Regions from separate parts of the Streptomyces changchenzhani genome, predicted to be linked through region 1. Evidence: riboswitches for the same ligand, from Rfam matches in the RefSeq annotation. Region 1 holds a riboswitch; each other region holds the start of a gene.
The links. Region 1 has a riboswitch for cobalamin ahead of ABCR94_RS10320 (ribonucleoside-diphosphate reductase subunit alpha). Riboswitches for the same ligand answer to the same signal wherever they lie in the genome.

Region 1 (3,267 bases):
CTGCGCCTCGGGGGAGCCGAACGGCAGCTTCAGCTTGAAGAAGACGTCCTGCAGACCCATCGCGCCCAGGCCCACCGGGCGCCACTTGGCGTTGGAGCGGCCGGCCTGCTCGGTCGGGTAGAAGTTGATGTCGACGACCCGGTCGAGGAAGGTCACGGCGGTGCGGACGGTTTCGTCGAGACGCTCCCAGTCCATCTCGCCCGAGGCCAGCACGAACGAACCGAGGTTCACCGAGCCGAGGTTGCACACGGCGGTCTCGCCGTCGTCCGTCACCTCCAGGATCTCGGTGCACAGGTTCGACGAGTGCACGACGGAGCCCGGCTCGGCGGTCTGGTTCGCCGTACGGTTCGACGCGTCCTTGAAGGTCATCCAGCCGTTGCCGGTCTGCGCGAGGGTGCGCATCATCCGGCCGTACAGCTGGCGCGCGGGGATCGTCGTACGGGCCAGCCCGTCCGCCTCGGCCTTGCGGTACGCCGCGTCGAACGCGTCGCCCCACAGGTCGACCAGCTCGGGCACGTCGACCGGCGAGAACAGCGACCAGTCGGTGTCCGCGTCGACCCGGCGCATGAACTCGTCGGGGATCCAGTGCGCGAGGTTCAGGTTGTGCGTACGCCGCGCCTCCTCGCCCGTGTTGTCGCGCAGCTCCAGGAACTCCTCGATGTCCGCGTGCCACGTCTCCAGGTAGACGCAGGCCGCGCCCTTGCGCCGGCCGCCCTGGTTGACGGCGGCGACCGAGGAGTCGAGGGTGCGCAGGAACGGGACGATGCCGTTGGAGTGCCCGTTGGTGCCGCGGATCAGCGAGCCGCGGGCGCGGATGCGCGAGTAGGAAAGGCCGATGCCGCCCGCGTGCTTGGAGAGGCGGGCGACCTCGTGGTAGCGGCCGTAGATCGAGTCGAGCTCGTCCAGCGGGGAGTCCAGCAGATAGCAGGAGGACATCTGCGGGTGGCGCGTACCGGAGTTGAAGAGCGTCGGCGAGGACGGCAGGTAGTCCAGGCGGCTCATCAGCCGGTACAGCGCGGCGACCTCGTCCAGGGCGCGGACCGAGTCGTCCTCGGCGAGGCCGGACGCCACCCGGAGCATGAAGTGCTGGGGGGTCTCGATCACCTGACGGGTGATCGGGTGGCGCAGCAGGTAGCGGCTGTAGACGGTCCGCAGGCCGAAGTAGCCGAAGCGGTCGTCGGCCGTCTTGTCGATCAGCGCGTCGAGCGTCGGGGCGTGCAGCGCCACGAAGTTCGCCGCACGGTCCGCGATCAGTCCCTCGCGGTGCCCGACGCCGACCGAGTCGGAGAAGGAGTGGACGCCCTGCGTCGCCGCCTCGTCCCGGATCGTGCGGGTCAGCAGCCGGGCCGCGAGGCGGGAGTACGCCGGGTCCTCGGAGATCAGGCCGGCGGCGGCGTCGGTGGCGAGCATGCGCAACTCGGCCGCGTCAGAACCGGCGTTCCGGCCGCGCAGCGCGGCCGCGGCGACTCTGCCGGGGTCGGTGTCGGGCAGATCGGCGGTGAGGTCCGTCAGGGTCCGCAGCAACTCTGTGCCGGGTCCTTCGGTCGTCACCGTGACAGAAGCCGGATCGACTGGCGCGATGGTCACGGGGTGCTCTCCCTCGCTCGGCTCGGGGCCGGCGGGGGAACGGGGCCGCACGGGCGCACCTCACCCCTGAAAGGGCGGCACACCGCGTTGCGTCCACCGGCCCAACCGCGAGGCCCGGACGTATCGGCATCCGGGTCGGTCGAACCGGATGCACCGTCGGCAGGTCTCGGACTCCTGGGTGCGCAAAAGCGCACCAATCACACCGTTGCGGGACAGTTCCGGATTCGCACCGGATTTCCCTGCGGCGACAGCGAGCACGAGCATACATGTGGGGGCCGGGGGATGCTGCACCCCCCAGATGTTGTGTCGCGGGTGTTGCGGCTTCGGATCTGCGTACGACAACGGGCCGCCGCATCCCGGAAGATGCGACGGCCCGTGCGATCACTGGGCGGAGGGCCTCAGCAGCAGCGGAAGCCCTCCCGGGGATCCGCCTCGCGTGCGTCCGTACGACTGTGTTCGAACTCCCGTCGGCTCATGACGGGGGCCTGTGGATCGCCGGATCTGGTGTGCGCCGCATACCGGTCGTAGGCGGATTCGCCGGTCAATTCGCGGACGTACCAGCGGATCCGGCCCGCAGTGCGGCGTACGTCGATACGGGTCATTCCCGGCTCCCCGATCCGACGGGCGCGGCGTCGTCCTTGCGCATGCCGCCCTCGGGGCCGAGGCCGGCCGCCACGAGCTCGGCCTTCTCCTCCTTGGTCGCGAGGAGCGAAGCGGGCGCGACGAGACGGGACTCGACGTACGGGGTCTCGCTGAGCTTGACGCTCGCGGGGTCGCGGACCGCCTTGACGCACGCCCGGGCCGCCTCGATGAGCACCACGATGATGAGGACGGCGAAGAACGCGGACAGCACGCCGTCGACCGTGGAGTTGGTGACGACTGTCTTCATCTGGTCGAGGGTCTTGGCGGGCGGAATGACCTCGCCCGCGTCGATGCCCGCCTGGTACTTGTCGCGCTGGGAGAAGAAGCCCACCTTCGGGTCGCCGGAGAAGATCTTCTGCCAGCTGGCGGTGAGGGTGACCGCGACGTCCCACAGGAGCGGCACGGCGGTGACCCAGGCCCACTTGAGCCGCCCGGACTTGACGAGCAGCGTGGTGCAGACGGCGAGAGCGACGGCGGCGAGCAGCTGGTTGGCGATGCCGAACAGCGGGAAGAGCTGGTTGATGCCGCCGAGCGGGTCGTGCACGCCGGCCCACAGGAAGTAGCCCCAGCCGCCCACCACGACCGCGCTGGCGAACCAGACCCCCGGCTTCCAGCTGACCTGGCGGAACGGCTTGTAGACGTTGCCGAGCATGTCCTGGAGCATGAAGCGCCCGACCCGGGTGCCCGCGTCCACCGTGGTGAGGATGAACAGCGCCTCGAACATGATGGCGAAGTGGTACCAGAACGCCTTCAATCCGGCGCCGCCGATCACCGCGGAGAAGATCTCCGACATGCCGAGCGCGAACGTCGGTGCGCCGCCGGTGCGCGAGAGCAGACTCTCTTCCTCGACGTCCTTGGCGGCCTGGGCCAGTGTCTGCGGGTCGATGGAGAAGCCGAGGTTGGTCACCGCTTCGGACGCGGCCTGGACGTTGTCACCGATCACACCGGCGGGCGAGTTGATCGCGAAGTACAGGCCGGGGTCGATGATGGAGGCGCAGATCATCGCCATGACCGCGACGAACGACTCGGTCAGCATGG
Region 2 (3,267 bases), on a different contig from region 1:
GGCGCATCATCCGCACCATGGGCAAGGGCCTCACCGAGCTGCGTCCGCCGCAGGGCTTCGCCTCCCAGACCAGTGCCGCCACGGTCATTCTGGCCTCCTCGCACCTCGGCTTCTCCCTCTCCACCACCCAGGTCTGCTCCGGCTCCGTGATGGGCGCCGGCCTCGGCCGCAAGGGCGGCGTGGTCCGCTGGTCCACGGCGACCCGGATGTTCGTCGCCTGGGGCCTGACCCTGCCGGCCGCCGGTCTGGTCGCCGCGTGCGCGGAGTTCCTGACCAAGCAGGGCCCCTGGGGCATCGCCGCAGTCGCCGCCTTGCTCGTCGCGGGCTCCGGGATCATCTGGTCGCTCTCGCGCCGCCAGCCGGTCGACCACACCAACGTCACCAACGACGAGCTCCACGAGCCCGCGGGCGTCGTGACCACCGCCATCGCGGCCGTCAGCCCGCCCCCCATCGGTGGCCCCGCCACCGCCGACAGCCTGAAGACCACCATCCCGGCCCCGGCCGCGAGCGTCACCGAGCCGGCCCGCCCGGCCACGGTGTAAGGACGAATCAGCATGAAAATCGACTGGGTAGCCCTCGGCACCGTATTCGGCGTGAGCCTTGTCGTCACCGTCGCGCTCGTGGGTCTGTTCACCCTCGGTATCGTCGGACTGTCCAAGCAGGCAGCGGCCACCGCGCAGGGCGGCGGAGCCGTCTCCCTGGCCCGCACCGGCGCGTACGCGTGCTTCGCGCTGTGCGTGGGCGCCGTGGCGTACGGGATCTTCCTGATCGTCGCCTGACCCCTCCGCGCCCTCGGGCCGCCTCCGGCGCCCGCCACCCGCAACCGCCCCGCAACGCCCCGTGACAGGCCCCGCCCGGCCCGCCGCGGGGCGGTTTCTGTGTGCCCCGACACACTCTCCCGTCGCAGGTCAACAGCAAGTTGACGGCATTCGCGGAGCGTGGTGGACTGCCCGAGCCAATTACGGCGGCAGGAGAGGAAGTCCGGTGCGAATCCGGCGCGGTCCCGCCACTGTCACCGGGGAGACACCCACCCCGGAAGCCAGGAACTCTCACCGCCGGTCACGTCGAACCAGGGCGCGGACCCTGAGTGAGGACATACCGCCATGCCCGGCTGCCCCTCCCCCATACCTGTGATTGCTCCAGTGCGTACCCGCGCGCTTCCAGGCGCTGCGACCTGCTGACCCCATGCGTGCCGATCGCATTTTTGCGTACGGCGCCACGGCCGGCCTGCTCGGCGACCTCGTTCTCGGCGATCCCCGCCGGGGGCATCCGGTCGCCGCGTTCGGGCGGGCCGCGGGCGCGGTCGAGGCGGCCTTGTGGCGTGACCACCGCGGGTGGGGCGCGCTGCACGCCCTGGTGTGCGCCGGGGGCGCGACGGGCGCCGCCGCGCTGGCCGCGCACGCCCTGCGCCGTCGCCCCGCCGCGGCTTTGGCGCTGACTGCCGCCACCACCTGGGCCGTCGTCGGGGGGACCTCGCTCGGCCGTGAGGCGCGGGCCATCGGCTGTGCCCTGGAGGCCGGGGACATCGAGGTGGCCCGCGAACGCCTCCCCCACCTGTGCGGACGCGACCCGCAGTCCCTGGACGCCGCGCAAATCGCCCGCGCCGTTGTCGAGTCCGTCGCCGAGAACACCTCGGACGCGGTGGTCGGCGCCCTCGTCTGGGGTGCGCTGGGCGGCGTACCCGGCCTGGTGGGGTTCCGTGCCGTGAACACGCTGGACGCCATGGTGGGCCACAAATCGGCCAAGTACCTGCGGTACGGGTGGGCCTCCGCGCGCCTCGACGACGTGGCGGGCTGGCCCGGAGCCCGGCTGACCGCCGCACTCGCGGCGCTGGCCGGCGACGACACCCGGGGTGCGGTACGGGCCTGGCGCGCGGACGCTTCGAAGCACCCCAGCCCCAACGCGGGCCCGGTGGAAGCCTCTTTCGCGGGGGCGCTCGGTGTGCGGCTCGGCGGCACGCTCTCGTACGCGGGACGGGTCGAGCACCGGCCCGTGCTCAACGCCACCGGCCGGCCCGTCGGCGCCGGGGACATCGAGCGGGCGGCCCGGCTGTCCCGGCGCGTCGGTGCGCTGGCCCTGGTGACGGCCGTCGCGGGGCGTCTCGCCTTCGGTGCGCTGCGCGCGGCCGACCGCAGGAGCAGCAGGAGCAGGATCCGTAACCCGAAGGGACACGTATGAAGGACCAGTTGGGGGGCGGTCTGCTCGTCGCGGGGACCACCTCCGACGCCGGCAAGAGCGTCGTGACCGCCGGGATCTGCCGGTGGCTCGTACGCAAGGGTGTGAAGGTCGCCCCCTTCAAGGCCCAGAACATGTCGCTGAACTCCTTCGTCACCCGCGGGGGCGCGGAGATCGGCCGGGCCCAGGCCATGCAGGCCCAGGCGGCCCGCGTCGAGCCGACCGCGCTCATGAACCCGGTGCTGCTCAAGCCCGGCAGCGATCGCTCCAGCCAGGTCGTCCTGCTGGGCAAGGCCGTGGGCGAGATGAGTGCCCGTGGGTTCTTCGGGGGGTCCGGGGGGGCGTCCCCCGGGAATGCGCTGCACGGGGGCAGGCAGGAATCGCTGCTCGGTGTTGTGACGGACTGTCTGAAGGAACTGCGCGGCACGTACGACGCGGTGATCTGCGAGGGCGCGGGCAGCCCCGCCGAGATCAATCTGCGGCGTACCGACATCGTCAACATGGGTATCGCGCGGGCCGCGCAGTTCCCCGTGGTCGTCGTCGGCGACATCGACCGGGGCGGTGTGTTCGCCTCCTTCTTCGGTACGACCGCGCTGCTCTGTGCCGAGGACCAGAAGCTGGTCGCCGGATACCTGATCAACAAGTTCCGCGGCGATGTGTCGCTCCTCGAACCCGGCCTGGACATGCTGGAGGGCCTGACGGGACGGCGGACCTACGGCGTGCTGCCGTTCACCCACGGTCTGGGCATCGACGAGGAGGACGGACTGCGGGTTTCGATGCGTGGCGCCGTACGCGAGTCCGTCGTCGCACCGCCCTTCGGCGAGGACGTCCTGCGCGTCGCCGTGTGCGCGGTGCCCCTCATGTCGAACTTCACCGACGTGGACGCGCTGGCCGCCGAACCGGGCGTCGTCGTGCGGTTCGTGGACCGGGCCGAGGAGCTCGTCGACGCCGACCTGGTGATCGTGCCGGGGACGCGCGGAACGGTCCGTGCCCTGCAGTGGCTGCGCGAGCGAGGGCTCGCCGACGCACTGGCCAGGCGGGCCGCGGAAGGCCGTCCGGTGCTCGGCATCTGCGGCGGTTACCAGCTGCTCG
Region 3 (3,267 bases), on a different contig from region 1:
TCTTCTGCGCGATCGCCAGGCCCTTGCGGTGGGCGTGATCGGAGAGCAGCCTGATGAACGCCTTCGCGTTGGCCTCACTGATCAGATCGGTCCGCTCGAAGGTATCCAGGTTGTCCGGCTCGACAGCCTTGAAGCCCTTGTCCGCGCAGGTGTCGATCCAGGGGTTCACCTTGGCGGCGATCCGCTGCCGCTTGCTGTCGGTGCGGATGTCCAGGATGGCCTCGCCCCAGTCCTCGTCATAGACGATGTCCCGGCGCGCGTCCCGCAGCAGCAGATCACCCCACTCCTCTTCGGCTCCCGGCTGGGCCTGGAAGGCGTTGACGTAACAGATGTTGTACAGGCCCGCCGCCGGCGAGGCGGTGTAGTCACGGCTGACTACCTTCACACCGGGCGGGGGTGTGTAGGGCTTGCCGATCTGGTAGTCGAAATCGGCATGGGCCGGCGGGAGGGACACCGTCGGGGCCGTCGCGCACGCTGCGGAGAAGGCCAACAGTGGGACGACCACCGCCGCCGCCACGGAAACGTACCGACGAGACAGAACACGGTTGACGGAGAGCATCACAAGATCCAGGAGATGGGGGGCACGTCCCCGCCTCGGACTCCGCGGTCTTCGCGCGAGACCTGGCGACTCAGTCCGGACTTACGGCGCGTGGACCGCTTCACCGGCTGGGCGTACCTCTGGCGCCGGGTGATCAACTCTGGCGTTGTCCTGAGTAAAGCGAGCAAGTTTCGGCATGTCAACAAACCGGGGCGGTACTCTGCGGGGCGATGACAGCCAACTTCGTCCTGCGGCCCGGCGCCCCTCGGCCGTGGCCGTCCGCGTCGGCCTCGGACGTTTCGGCGGCCATGGGTTCCAACGGTCCGCCCGGATGAAGAACCGGTCGGCTCATCGAGCCGACCGGTTCTTCCGGCTGACCGGGCTGCCGCAGAGCAACACCCCTCAGATCTTCGCCTGTCTGGCCGTGTCTCATATCACGGTCCGGAATGTGAACAGTGGCGCGCGAGGAGCTGCACGCCCCTCTAACCTGGCGCGTGCAGCTGGTACGCCCTGTCCGCCAGACAGACGCGTCGTAAGAGGGAACCCGGTGGGAATCCGGGACTGCCCCGCAGCGGTAAGTGGGAACGACAGTCGTCATAAGCACTGGGTCCGGTCGGATCTGGGAAGCGACGGCCAGTAGGAGTCCGCCCCGGCGGATGTGCCCGCGAGTCCGAAGACCTGCCCGTTGCCCGTACGCGACCGATCGTGTGCGGAGATCCCGGTGACCTCGTGGGCGGGTCGGCGTACATACCAGACGGAATGCAGCGCCGATGGCGTGCATGGGATCCGTTCGGTTCGTCATCCCTTCGCGTCCGTGTCCCGTCTCCGGGATTTTCAGGAGTCATCTCGCGAAGGAGATTTCCGTGAACACCAAGCCCGCAGCCGCGGCAGCACGAGCCACCGTGTACGGCTACCCCCGCCAGGGCCAGAACCGCGAACTGAAGAAGGCCATCGAGGGCTACTGGAAGGGCCGCGTCACCGCGGACGCCCTGAAGGAGACCGCCGAGGGCCTGCGCCGTTCGAACTGGCAGCAGTTGGCAGACGCCGGCATCCACGAGGTGCCCACCGGCGACTTCTCCTACTACGACCACGTCCTGGACACCAGCGTCATGGTCGGCGCGATCCCCACCCGCCACCGCGCCGCCGTCAACACCGACGCGCTCGACGGCTACTTCGCCATGGCGCGCGGCAACCAGGACGTGGCTCCCCTTGAGATGACCAAGTGGTTCGACACCAACTACCACTACCTGGTGCCCGAGCTCGGCCCCGACACCGTCTTCGCGGCCGACTCCACCAAGCAGGTCGCCGAGCTGACGGAAGCCCTCTCGCTCGGCCACCCGGCGCGGCCCGTCCTCGTCGGCCCCGTCACCTACCTCCTGCTGGCCAAGCCCGCACCGGGCGTCGCCGCCGACTTCGAGCCGCTGACACTGCTCGACCGGCTGCTGCCCGTGTACGCGGAGGTCCTCGCCGATCTGCGGTCGGCCGGTGCCGACTGGGTACAGCTCGACGAGCCCGCCCTGGTCCAGGACCGCACCCCGGCCGAGCTGACCGCCGCCGCCCGCACCTACCGCGCCCTCGGCGCCCTCACCGACCGGCCCAAGATCCTCGTCGCCTCGTACTTCGACCGGCTCGGCGACGCCCTGCCGGTCCTGGCAAAAGCCCCGATCGAGGGCCTGGCGCTCGACTTCACCGACGCGGCAGCCGCCAACCTCGACGCGCTGGCCTCGGTGGGCGGACTCCCCGGCAAGCGGCTCATCGCCGGAGTGGTCAACGGCCGCAACATCTGGATCAACGACCTTGAGAAGTCCCTGTCCACCCTCGGCACGCTCCTCGGCCTCGCCGACCAGGTCGATGTGGCCGCCTCCTGCTCCCTCCTGCACGTTCCGGTCGACGCCTCGGCCGAACGCGACATCGACCCGCAGATCCTGCGCTGGCTCGCCTTCGCCCGGCAGAAGACCACGGAGATCGTCACCCTCGCCAAGGGACTGGCCCAGGGCACCGGCGTCATCACAGCGGAACTCGCCGCCAACCGGGCCGACCTCGCCTCCCGCGAGAACTCCCCGATCACCCGCAACCCGGCCGTACGAGCCCGCGCCGCCGCTGTCACCGACGCGGACGGCCGCCGCTCCCAGCCGTACGACGAGCGCACGGTGGCCCAGCGCGCCCACCTCAACCTGCCGCTGCTGCCCACCACCACCATCGGCTCGTTCCCGCAGACGACCGAACTGCGCACCGCCCGCGCCGATCTGCGCGCCGGCCGCATCAACACCGCCGCCTATGAGCAGCGCATCGAGAACGAGATCCGCGACGTACTCGCCTTCCAGGAGAAGGCCGGCATCGACGTCCTGGTGCACGGCGAGCCCGAACGCAACGACATGGTGCAGTACTTCGCCGAGCAGCTCACCGGCTACCTCGCCACCCAGCACGGCTGGGTCCAGTCCTACGGCACCCGCTATGTCCGCCCGCCGGTGCTCGCGGGCGACATCTCCCGGCCCCACCCGATGACGGTGCGCTGGACGTCGTACGCCAACTCCCTCACCGACCGCCCGGTCAAGGGCATGCTCACCGGCCCCGTCACCATGCTCGCCTGGTCCTTCGTGCGCGACGACCAGCCGCTCGGCGACACGGCCCGCCAGGTCGCGCTCGCCCTGCGCGACGAGGTCAACGACCTGGAAGCGGAGGGCACTTCGGTCATCCAGTCGACGAGCCCGCTCTGCGCGAGACCCTTC

Region 2: linked by a shared signal. The riboswitch ahead of ABCR94_RS23685 (cobalamin biosynthesis protein) and the one ahead of ABCR94_RS10320 (ribonucleoside-diphosphate reductase subunit alpha) in region 1 are both predicted to bind cobalamin.
Region 3: linked by a shared signal. The riboswitch ahead of metE (5-methyltetrahydropteroyltriglutamate--homocysteine S-methyltransferase) and the one ahead of ABCR94_RS10320 (ribonucleoside-diphosphate reductase subunit alpha) in region 1 are both predicted to bind cobalamin.

Annotation. Positions count from the first base shown of each region.
Region 1 covers NZ_JBDHNH010000002.1:466,586-469,852, reverse strand. The annotation lists gene ABCR94_RS10320 (ribonucleoside-diphosphate reductase subunit alpha) at 1-1,587, opposite strand, end outside; cobalamin riboswitch at 1,729-1,851, opposite strand; gene ABCR94_RS10315 (YbdD/YjiX family protein) at 1,986-2,189, opposite strand; gene ABCR94_RS10310 (carbon starvation CstA family protein) at 2,186-3,267, opposite strand, start outside.
Region 2 covers NZ_JBDHNH010000007.1:420,601-423,867, reverse strand. The annotation lists gene ABCR94_RS23695 (inorganic phosphate transporter) at 1-542, shown strand, start outside; gene ABCR94_RS23690 (hypothetical protein) at 555-779, shown strand; cobalamin riboswitch at 926-1,068, shown strand; gene ABCR94_RS23685 (cobalamin biosynthesis protein) at 1,186-2,178, shown strand; gene ABCR94_RS23680 (cobyric acid synthase) at 2,187-3,267, shown strand, end outside.
Region 3 covers NZ_JBDHNH010000004.1:171,967-175,233, reverse strand. The annotation lists gene ABCR94_RS15065 (endo alpha-1,4 polygalactosaminidase) at 1-559, opposite strand, end outside; cobalamin riboswitch at 1,023-1,238, shown strand; partial or broken gene metE (5-methyltetrahydropteroyltriglutamate--homocysteine S-methyltransferase) at 1,402-3,267, shown strand, end outside.